Regions from separate parts of the Vibrio sp. 1F263 genome, predicted to be linked through region 1. Evidence: predicted binding sites of a transcription regulator. Region 1 holds the regulator's gene; the other holds the start of a gene.
What was found. The regulator CRP, encoded in region 1, controls carbon source genes, mostly activating them, when cyclic AMP is high. The targets are predictions, from matches to a motif close to TGTGANNNNNNTCACA.
Positions count from the first base shown of each region.

Region 2: the regulator CRP is predicted to act here: its motif matches at 3,935-3,950, upstream of cdd (cytidine deaminase).

Region 1 covers NZ_JBGONI010000011.1:16,064-21,750, forward strand. Annotated here, with positions in the region: gene ACED25_RS09755 (hydrolase) at 1-249, shown strand, start outside; gene ACED25_RS09760 (YheU family protein) at 345-557, shown strand; gene ACED25_RS09765 (phosphoribulokinase) at 635-1,504, shown strand; gene crp (cAMP-activated global transcriptional regulator CRP) at 1,746-2,378, shown strand; gene ACED25_RS09775 (DUF1338 domain-containing protein) at 2,563-3,354, opposite strand; gene astD (succinylglutamate-semialdehyde dehydrogenase) at 3,613-5,070, opposite strand; gene astA (arginine N-succinyltransferase) at 5,110-5,687, opposite strand, start outside.
Region 2 covers NZ_JBGONI010000004.1:184,559-190,245, forward strand. Annotated here, with positions in the region: gene ACED25_RS04420 (RelA/SpoT domain-containing protein) at 1-420, opposite strand, end outside; gene ACED25_RS04425 (thiopurine S-methyltransferase) at 744-1,397, shown strand; gene purT (formate-dependent phosphoribosylglycinamide formyltransferase) at 1,600-2,775, opposite strand; gene cdd (cytidine deaminase) at 2,943-3,830, opposite strand; gene ACED25_RS04440 (LrgB family protein) at 4,188-4,865, opposite strand; gene ACED25_RS04445 (CidA/LrgA family protein) at 4,868-5,239, opposite strand; gene sbcB (exodeoxyribonuclease I) at 5,265-5,687, opposite strand, start outside.

The DNA of each region.
Region 1 (5,687 bases):
TATGCACAATGCTCCGCACTACCTAAACTCAAGAAGATCAAACTACCAACTCAGATCATTCATGCCAAGGACGATCCTTTCATGACCGATGATGTGATTCCAAAGTTCGTTCTGCCTGATAACATCGATTATCGACTGTTTCAAAAAGGCGGTCATGTGGGGTTCATTACCGGCAGCACACTCAAGCCAAGATTTTGGTTAGAAGAAGCATTACCCGCCTACTATGAAAGTCTACAAGATTCGGCATAATGACGAGCCTTAGTAAATAACAGTTAAAATATTACTAAGCTCACTCATTTCTACAACAATAAACCTACCCATGAACATAAAAGAGAGAAGTATTTATGATCATCCCGTGGCAAGACATTGCGCCAGAGACACTGGAAAACCTCATCAAAGAATTCGTACTGCGTGAAGGTACGGACTATGGTGACGTAGAAGTTTCACTGCAAAACAAAATTGACCAAGTGAAACATCAATTAGCCTCAGGAGAAGTGAGTATCGTGTTTTCTGAACTGCATGAAACAGTTGATATTCAAGTCACAAAACGCTTCTAAGCTGCGCTCATAAAGGAGCCGTGTTATAGTGGTAAACGATTGCTAACAAGTAAGTTACTCAAAAGACAAGGGTTGTCATGTCCGCTAAACATCCAATTATTGCGGTGACGGGTTCATCTGGAGCCGGCACCACCACTACCTCAGAAGCCTTCCGAAAAATGTTCAATATGATGGACGTGAAGGCAGCTTGGGTTGAAGGGGATAGTTTCCATCGCTTCACTCGACCAGAGATGGATGTCGAGATCCGTAAGGCGCGCGAGCAAGGTAAGCACATCAGCTACTTTGGTCCACAAGCTAACGATTTTGGTGCATTAGAAGATTTCTTCCGTCAATACGGCAATGAAGGCACGGGAAAAGTCCGTAGCTATCTGCATACCTTCGATGAAGCCGTGCCTTACAATCAAATGCCCGGCACCTTTACGCCATGGCAAGAGATCCCTGAAAACTCGGATGTGATGTTCTACGAAGGTCTTCACGGTGGCGTAGTCGATGGTGACATCAATGTTTCTCAACACGTCGATCTGCTTATCGGCATGGTACCTATCGTAAACTTGGAGTGGATCCAGAAATTCGTTCGTGACACACGCGATCGTGGTCACTCTCGCGAAGCGGTGATGGATTCTATTGTTCGCTCAATGGATGATTACCTTAACTACATTACCCCGCAGTTTTCGCGTACTCATATCAACTTTCAGCGTGTCCCTACCGTAGATACATCAAATCCACTGAATGCAAAAGGGATCCCAAGTTTAGACGAAAGCTTCGTGGTTATACGTTTGCGCGGCATCAAAAACGTCGATTTCCCTTACCTGTTGGCTATGATTGATGGCTCATTTATGTCACGTCATAACACGCTTGTGGTGCCAGGAGGCAAGATGAGTTTTGCTATGGAGCTCATTGTAAGGCCGATCCTGCAACAACTTATAGAAACCGGGAAAATAGGCTAACAAAACAACATTCTGGTTGATTACTTTTCATACCGTGATCATGTGCACAATTTTGCGTAAAAAATCGTAGCTTGGTCACGATTAAAATCAAGAAATAGTACCTGAAAAAGGATACTATTCTTAAACGAAACACAAGATAGCTTGCAGCACTCAACGAGTGCTCTTATCCTAGCTAGGTCAATTCAGGCTTAGCTAAAATATGGAAAGCGGCAAGCATACCCTGCAGAGGAAGTAAGATATTATGGTTCTAGGTAAACCCCAAACCGATCCAACATTAGAGTGGTTCCTTTCACACTGTCATATTCATAAGTACCCTTCAAAAAGTACTTTGATTCATGCTGGTGAAAAGGCAGAAACCTTGTACTACATCGTTAAAGGTTCTGTGGCAGTTCTTATCAAAGACGAAGAAGGTAAGGAAATGATTCTTTCTTACCTAAACCAAGGCGACTTCATCGGTGAGCTTGGCTTGTTCGAAGAAGACCAAGAGCGTACTGCATGGGTTCGTGCAAAATCTCCTTGTGAAGTAGCTGAGATTTCTTTCAAGAAATTCCGTCAACTTATCCAAGTGAACCCAGATATTCTAATGCGTCTTTCAGCGCAAATGGCAAACCGTCTACAAGTAACTAGCCAAAAGGTTGGTGACTTAGCGTTCCTTGACGTAACAGGTCGTATCGCTCAAACGCTACTAAACCTAGCAAAACAGCCAGATGCAATGACTCACCCTGACGGCATGCAAATCAAGATCACTCGTCAAGAGATTGGCCAGATTGTTGGTTGTTCTCGTGAGACCGTAGGTCGTATCTTGAAGATGCTAGAAGAGCAGAACCTAATTTCTGCACACGGTAAGACCATCGTGGTATACGGCACTCGTTAATCTCGATTAACTGAGCCAAAAATTTGAAAGCCACCAAATGCGAATTTGGTGGCTTTTTTGTTTTCTAAAGGTCTAAAGAACAGATGCGGGAAGCAAAGTTAGAAATCGGACTTCACTATTCTAAAGTATCTCGAAGCGAAGCGTACCCGCACCTCTAGGGCAAAGCCCGTACTCGTATCTTTCTTTAACCGTTGGTGCTTTCAAAGATCTTGTCAGCTGAAGCCGCGACAAATCCGGTATAAAGCTCACCATTGGCCATCACATAACGCTTAGCAAACTCATAAAAGCCTCCAGGAATCATCTCATTGCCTTCAACAAATGAAACTGGGACTTTGTCTGCCATAGTTGATGATTGCTCTAATAAGACCTCTGGAGAGCCTTTCACCTCACCACCTGACGCATTGATAGTGAATCCCGACTCATTCAGATAGTCATTCACGGCCTGCACTTCATCGAACTTATTTAACTGGTTCACACTCACCGTAAAGTGGTTTGCACCGTAACCATGAGCTGCGAGCCAAGAAGCGTATTCACTCTCTTTTGCTAGCACTTGGAAATCTGCGAAGCTCAAACCCCAAAGACGACCACCAAACAAGAATTCATGACCCTGAAGCTTGCTTGCGTCTACTTGCCCAACCAACTTAGCAACGATCTGTTGTAAGTCGCTTGAACACTCTTCGACCTTCAACTCACTAATGAACACTTTTGGTTGTTTTGGATCTGGATGCTCGTAATGCTTAGCCACTAGCTTCTTGCTCTCAAACAAGTAATCGCCACATGCCTTGTAACCTAACTCAAGGAAAGGCTTGGCCAGTGTTTCAATCCCCAGCGGTGCAACATTAAAAGTACGCAGTGCAATATGATCATTAATCAGGGCTTCGTCTTCTTTCAGCAAGTGATGTACTTTCTCAGCCGATGGACAAAGCCTGTGAATGTAATCATTCCATAGTGATTTAAAGAGTAGATCGGGCGTCATGGTGACTCCTTGTCAGAGGTTCTAGCAAGCTAGTAATTTGGATTAGAAAGGGAGAGGCTGGACATAGAGTCAGCAGCCATCAGCCTGTGACATACTTGTTCTATTATTATCTAGCGCCCAATCTAGGTGTCGGACGTGGGTGAAAATAGGAAGCGATAACACCGCTTCCTTATTACACAATCAATCAATGAATCTGTTACTCATGAACCTAGAGCTCATAAGCTTATGATTCATCAAGTTAAAGCTTAAGAACCAAAACTACAGCTCAATACCTGGGCTAAACGTAGTTGGCAGTTGAGTTTCACCACCTTCCATTGACGCCATTGGGTAAGCACAGTAGTCAGCCGCATAGTAAGCACTTGGGCGTAGGTTGCCTGAAGCACCCGGGCCACCAAATGGTGCATCACCACTTGCACCTGTTAGCTGGCGATTACGGTTAACAATACCCGCACGGATATGGTCAACGAAGTATTCCCATTCGGAATCGTCGGTTGAAACTAGGCCTGCAGACAAACCAAAGCGCGTGTCATTAGCCAGTTCAACGGCTTGCTCTAGCGATTGGTAGCGAACCACTTGCAGCAATGGGCCGAAGTACTCTTCATCTGGCAGTTCAGCAATGTTGGTTGCATCGATAATACCCGGAGAAACAAACGCCGCTTCGCCCGCTTTGGCTTCGACTAGGCTTACACCACCTAACGATTGCAGATTAGCTTGCGCGTCCAAAATGAACTTAGCCGCCGCTTCAGAGATTTGTGGGCCCATGAAGGGTGCTGGCTCAGCGAATGGCTGATCAACACGAATCTTCAAGGTAGCCGCAACAAGCTTATCGAGCAGTTGATCGCCCTTTTCTCCAACAGGCACATACAAGCGACGCGCACACGTACAACGTTGACCCGCACTGATGAAAGCCGATTGAATAATGGTGTAAACCGTCGCGTCAGCATCACCAAATTGGTCAGTGATCACCATAGGGTTGTTGCCGCCCATCTCTAGCGCCAACATCTTGCCCGGTTGACCTGCGAACTGACGGTGAAGGATATGACCGGTATTAGCACTGCCCGTGAATAACACGCCATCAAGACCTTTAGCATCAGCCAGTGCGATACCAGTTTCTTTAGCGCCTTGCACTAGGTTAATCACGCCAGCTGGAAGGCCTGCTTCTTGCCACAGTTTCATCGCAAACTCACCCGTCCAAGGTGTCTGCTCTGACGGCTTAAATACCACGGTATTACCCGATAGCAGTGCCGGAACAATATGACCGTTAGGCAGATGACCTGGGAAGTTATAAGGACCAAATACCGCCATTACGCCTAATGGGCGATGACGCAATACGATTTGGTTGCCTGCGGCTTCACGTGAAGCTTCACCCGTACGTTCGTGGTAAGCACGAATAGAGATAGCGATTTTACCCGCCATCGCACCCGCTTCAGTGCGAGTTTCCCAAATCGGCTTACCCGTCTCTTTTGCAATAATCTGTGCAATTTCTTCGCTGTTCTCTTTTACCTTCTCAGCAAAGTTCAATACGATCGCTTCACGCTCTGCAAAGCTCAATTGTTTCCAAACTAAGAAAGCGTCACGCGCCGCTGCTACTGCAGATTCAACCTGTGCTGGTGTTGCACTATCGCCTTGCCACACGACTTCATTATTGTATGGGCTTACTGATGTCATGGCGTCGCCTTGACCTGCCACCCACTGTCCTGCTATCCACTGAGTCATACTTCTATCCTTAAAATCTTCGACAGATAATCGCCGCTCTTATTGAGCCAACATGCGAACGAATTCGCCTTCTTTTACTTCAAGAGCGCTTGCTACTTCAGATGATAAAATCACTGTGTCGCTAGCTTGGTCATACGCGCCTTTCGCAGCTACTGCGCGGAAGTTCTCAAACGAGGTATTACCAATTAGGAAGTCTTTAGAGCTTGAATGCTCTGCAATTGTCACTTGAGCTCGAATCGCATGACGCACTGATTCGATATTTCTTAGATCACACTCAACCGTTGGGCCCCCATCAAAGATATCGACATAGCCACGGTTGGTGAAACCTTCACGCTCCAGCAACTTAAGTGCAGGGCGCGTATTGTCATGAACCTCTCCAATCACCGCCTGAGCTTCTTTGCTCAGCAAGTTCACATAGATAGGTAACTTCGGCATTAGGTCAGCAATGAAGCCTTTCTTACCAATACCCGTTAGGTAATCGGCGAGCGTAAAATCAATCGAGAAGAAATGCTCTTGCAGCCACTGCCAGAAAGGAGAGTTACCTTCCGCATCCGATACACCACGCATCTCAGCAAAAATCGTTTTCGAGAAACGCTCTGGGTGCTCTGACATGATCA
Region 2 (5,687 bases), on a different contig from region 1:
TTCTACATCGTTCGCGATGATAGTTGCACGGGCTAAGTCGGTAATTTTTGTTACATCACCATCAAGCTCAAGGGCGATTTTTTCTTCTGCACGAGCTTGAGATTTAACGCCAGCAAATAGCGCTTCAGAATTGGTGAGTAGGGCAGTACTTTTACAGATAGTTTCTAGTTCAGCTTGGCCTTGATGTGCTTTGCTGTACAGAATATCGAAGTCGGTGTAAGGCTGAGTCGGGCGTGAGTCGAAGGCTTTGATGCCGTAAAGGCCGCTCAAACTATGACGGAATACGTTTGATGAAACTTGGTTTTGCGCAGGAGTGCGCGTTTGATCAGTCGAACTTGTTGAAACAGGTGCTGCTGCGAATGCAGGCGCTCGGCTCAATACCAATAGCATTAGGGCCGTCGTACGGAGAAATACACTCATTCAAACTCCAAAATACAAGGTTACAAAAACGGGTAGTTAAAAGGGGTAACCAGTAACGCACAAGAGTAAAAACAGCTTAACTAAACTCACTACATATTAAATGGGGCTAGCTAAGACAGAAACCAACTCTAACGTTTAATATTGCTTTAAAATGTGAAGATATAGACAAATAATCTAACCGTTAGTTCCGCAATTATTAGAACTTTGAACTTAGCCAGTTTCTGATTTCATCGAAACCAATTTGGTACTTTAAACCAAGCTAAGGTTGCTCTTACCTCTCTATACTGTACCCTTGCATTATGACTGTTTAACATGAACGAAAGATGAATAATCCTGAATTTTGGCACAATAAATGGGCAGCCAACCAAATTGGTTTCCACCTCGAAGATGTAAACCCACTTCTGATTAAATTTTGGGAAAAGACTGAGCCTAGCTACGAGAAGAGTGTGTTTGTTCCACTTTGTGGCAAAAGTGAAGATCTGATTTGGCTAGCTTCAAAGCATGAAGATGTTCAAGGTGTCGAGTTAAGTCAGATTGCGGTTCGCGCATTTTTTGCAGAGCACCTTTACACCCCGACTGTGACTCAAATCAGTGGTCAGCACGAGCTGTATCAATTCGATGAACTGAACATCTACACGGGCGATTACTTCTCAGCGCCAATCCAGCCTGTCGATACCATTTACGATCGCGCGTCTTTAGTCGCATTGCCTGAAGAGATGCGCGTGCAATATGTAGAGCGTTTGAAGCAACTGTTAAAGCCAGGCGGCAAAATCTTATTGGTGACATTGGATTACGATCAAAGTGAGATGGCAGGGCCTCCGTTTAGCGTACCTAAGCTAGAGATCGAGCAGTTATTTGCAGGTTATAAGCTCACTTTGTTGAATCAAGATATCGCAGATGATGAACACCCTAAGATTGCGAAGAAAGGTTTGTCTCGATTCAGTGAAGAAGTGTACTTGATTGACTCAGACGCTTAAGCGCAGTGAGCTCTCTAGCGAAAAGACCGCTTCAATAAAAAAGATAACACCAACAAAAAGACGGGCTCGATAGCCCGTCTTTTTTATTGTTCAGATTTGAAGTCGTGATTGTTCAGATGTGAGAACGTAATGGTTCAGATCTGAGTTAGTCGTTACCAATTAGTAGTCTAGTTGTCATTAGCTAGAAAATGGTAATTAACAGTTAGTAAATTACTTTTACTTTAGAAGCACTCTCAATTGCATCTTCAATCGCAGTCTCAGTGCTGTTGCGACGAGTCAGCGCCACACCTAGACGACGGCGACCATCGATATCAGGCTTACCAAACAAGCGAACTTGCGTTTGTGGTGCGTCTAGCGCCTCTGTAAGACCTTCAAAACGAATGTTGGTTGAAGTGCCTTGGCCCAGAATAACCGCTGATGCACATGGACCGTATTGCGTGATGGATTTGATCGGCATACCGGTAAACGCGCGTACGTGCAGTGCGAATTCCGATGAGTCTTGAGACATAAGAGTCACTAAGCCAGTATCGTGTGGGCGAGGGGATACTTCGTTGAAGATAACGTGATCGCCTTTAACAAACAGCTCGACACCAAAGATACCGTGACCACCTAGTGCATTAACCACTTGTTCAGCGGTGTATTGCGCTGTTTTAAGTGCGTTGTCTGACATTACTTGTGGCTGCCATGATTCACGGTAATCACCATCTTCTTGACGGTGACCGATAGGCGCACAGAAATGCACACCGTCGACTGCGCGAACGGTCAGTAGCGTGATTTCGTAATCAAAATCGATGAAGCCTTCAACGATCACACGACCTGCACCAGTACGACCACCTTCTTGTGCGTAGTCCCAAGACTTCTGAATGTCTTCTTGTGTTTTGATAACACTTTGACCTTTACCTGAAGAACTCATTACTGGTTTCACAACACAAGGCATACCCACGAATTCAACAGCGGCTGAGAAATCTTCAAAGGTGTCTGCGAAGCGGTAAGGAGACGTGCTTAGTTTTAGCTCTTCTGCGGCTAGACGTCGGATGCCTTCTCGGTTCATCGTTAGCTTGGTTGCATTCGCAGTTGGAACGACATTCAAACCTTGTGCTTCTAGTTCAACTAACTTGCTAGTGGCGATAGCTTCAATTTCAGGAACCACATAATCTGGTTTTTCAAGTTCAATGACTGCTTGCAGTGCATCGCCATCTAACATGTCTAGTACATGGCTACGATGCGCGACTTGCATCGCGGGTGCGTCTGCGTAACGGTCACATGCAATAACTTCCAAGCCTAAACGTTGGCACTCGATAGCAACTTCTTTGCCGAGTTCACCTGAACCTAATAGAAGTACACGAGTAGCATTTTCACGAGTAGCAGTACCAAACATAGAAATTCCTTCCGATCTTTTGAACGATTGATTGAAAACGGGGTGATCATACTTATTTCAATGATAAAAGCAAACGTTTGCGCAAGTTGTTGCGTTAATTACAGGTATAAAAAAAGCAGCCCCGTTAAATAGGGCTGCTTATTTAAAATTTTGTTAATTAGATGTACTTAGATTGCTAAGTAAGTCACTGGAATGTCGGGATTAATCGCTTCTAATGTAGACTGCGTATCCGCTAGGTGACTGATGCTACCTTCGGCAATTTCAACCAACGCTGCACTTTCAATCTGTTCGAAATCGAAGCCAGCCAGTTTAAGTTGAATCAACGCCACTTGTAGAGGAGGTAAGCTCGGGTTGAACGCTGCGTTTTCAGCGTAAGCACCGGTGAAAATCTCACCCGACGTCAATTGCAGTGAAACACCACTTAGGTTTTTGGTGTAAGGCGCATGGCTGCGGTTTAGTGCTGCTAGCGCTTCTACAACAATAGGCGTTGTTTCTTCAGTCGTGTGCTTATGATCAAGCTTAGTCATTAGGCCAGTCGTCACACCTAAGTCAGCAGGGCCGAATGAGTCTGGTAGGTACTCTTGCAGAGACATTTCATCACGTTGTGGAAGCTGAACTTTAAGTTCTTTTGCTGTGGTCAGTTCGTTCATGAATTGACGACAGTGACCACAAGGGCTGAAATTGATTGTGATATCAGAGATACCTTGCTCGCCTTTCATCCAAGCGTGGCTGATTGCAGATTGCTCAGCGTGTACTGTTTGGCCAAGTTGAGCACCAGCAATTTCAAGGTTTGCACCAAAATACAGAGTGCCAGACAAACCACGCACGATTGCACCAACATAAAAGTCAGATAACGGAGCGTAAGAATAGGCTGCGGCAAAAGGAAGTAGCGCAATACGTAGCTCGTCATCCGCTAAACCACTTGCTTGCAGTAGGCTAGCAAATTGTTCTGGAGACAATGTCGCGTCAAAGTTGTCTGCTAATACGATGTCACTCAAAAGTGCTTTGATTGCTGTTGGAGCACTTTCCAGCGCCAGGATAATACGACTGTTCATGTTGAATCCTTAATTGACCTTAGGCTTTAATTCTATGCAATGCTCAGGAATTTTCTGTGACTTTGATCACTACTGCGTTGTTGCTGTTACATTGGTTTGCATAATTAGAGTGAGGTCACAGATGAAATCGATTGCAAGAGTAAAAACTACCATTGATATCGCACTTATTGCTTGAAATTGAGTTTGGTTTGTCAAGTATTGATGAATAAATGAGAGAAAAAAGCCCAAGCTACCACTGAAATAATCAGGTTATGCTTGGGCTTATTGATATCTGTAACGCTTAAAAGTCGCGAACCAGTGAGTTTAGCTATTTACCAACTCATCTATTAGAGCGCGTATAAACTGTAATCAAAGTGGTTAAGAATAGAACCAAACCACGAGCGAAAATATACTCGGTGCAATGATTGAGGTGATAACCCCACAAAGAACCAATGCCAACGAACTGAATGCAGCATCTTCCTGATTCTTTTCAGCACATGTCGCAGTACCTAAAGCGTGAGACACGGTACCCATGGTTAAACCACGCGCGATAGGGCTCTTAATACCAATGAGATTGTAGATTGGGTAAGCAAAAATTGCCCCAAATAGACCAACAATCAATACCAGTATTGCCGCAATCGCTGCTTCACCACCTAAATGGCTCGATACTTCCATCGCAATTGGTGTGGTGACTGATTTACCTAATAAACTCGCAATCAAAGTTAAGTCAGCTTTAAAAGCCACTGCTATTAATGCCGTTGTTGTCATCGACATCACACTGCCTAGCGTGCAAGCAAAGGTAATGATGCGCCAGTTGGCTCTGATTTGAGGTAGCTGTTCATAAAGCGGGTAAGCAAGTGCAACAACCGCAGGCTGCAGCATGTAGGTAATCCAGGTGTTGTCTGCATAGTAAGTCTCAAACGGTACTTTGAAGAACGTGAGTATCGGAATGATGATACCAATGCTGATCAGCAGTGGATTACACAGCGGTGAGTTTACTTTTTGACTTACCCAGCGAGCAAACAGGAATACCACGATGGTGAGTAGAATCCACATGATCAGTTACCTCTCGAAAGCAAGCGGTCTAAAAACCATGATAAGGACACCAACACCAGCAACGTGCCACCAACGGCGCTCGCCATAATTGGCAATGCGTTCGCGATGAGCATGTCGAAGTGATCCATCAACCCAACACTGATCGGAACAAACAGTAAGATCATTAGCCGGATAATCAAGCTTGCACCGGGTTGTACCCAGTGCGAAGGAACAATACCAATCACCATGGCGGCAAACAGAATCAACATGCCAAAAATACTGCCTGGGATTGAGGTATCCAAAAAGTGCTGTAACGCGTTACCTGCTGTAAGTGCACCTATGATTAAGGTGAAGGAGATTAAGCAGTAAACCAGTTGGATCAATCTTTCTTTCAAAGTGTTACGTCTCTTGATAATGGAATTAGCTAGCTAACTTTTCTACGTACTGATAAACCGCCTTCAAGATAGCCATTTTCTTCTCGTCGCTTTCATGTTCGTGCGCGAGGTTTTCAAGGTTGAGCATGTACTCTTCTAAACGGCTCTCATAAAACTCACGACAATGGTTCGCCCATTTCAATTGCTCAGCTTCGTCGAGCGTCCATGGGAAATGACGAGCACGGTAACGGAACAGTAACGGTTTAATTCGTTCATCACCGAAGGTGATATCTAAAGCTGCCAAGTTATTTGGGTCAGTTTCGCGAATGATGTTCATCGCTGTTTTATCAGCAGGTGAGAAGAAACCGTCATAAAGGTGTGTATCAACATCATCACTCTTTTCGTACTCTCGTTCTTGTGAGTACAGGCCGATCAGTTTTTCGCGGATCTCTGGGTGTTCGCGCAGCAG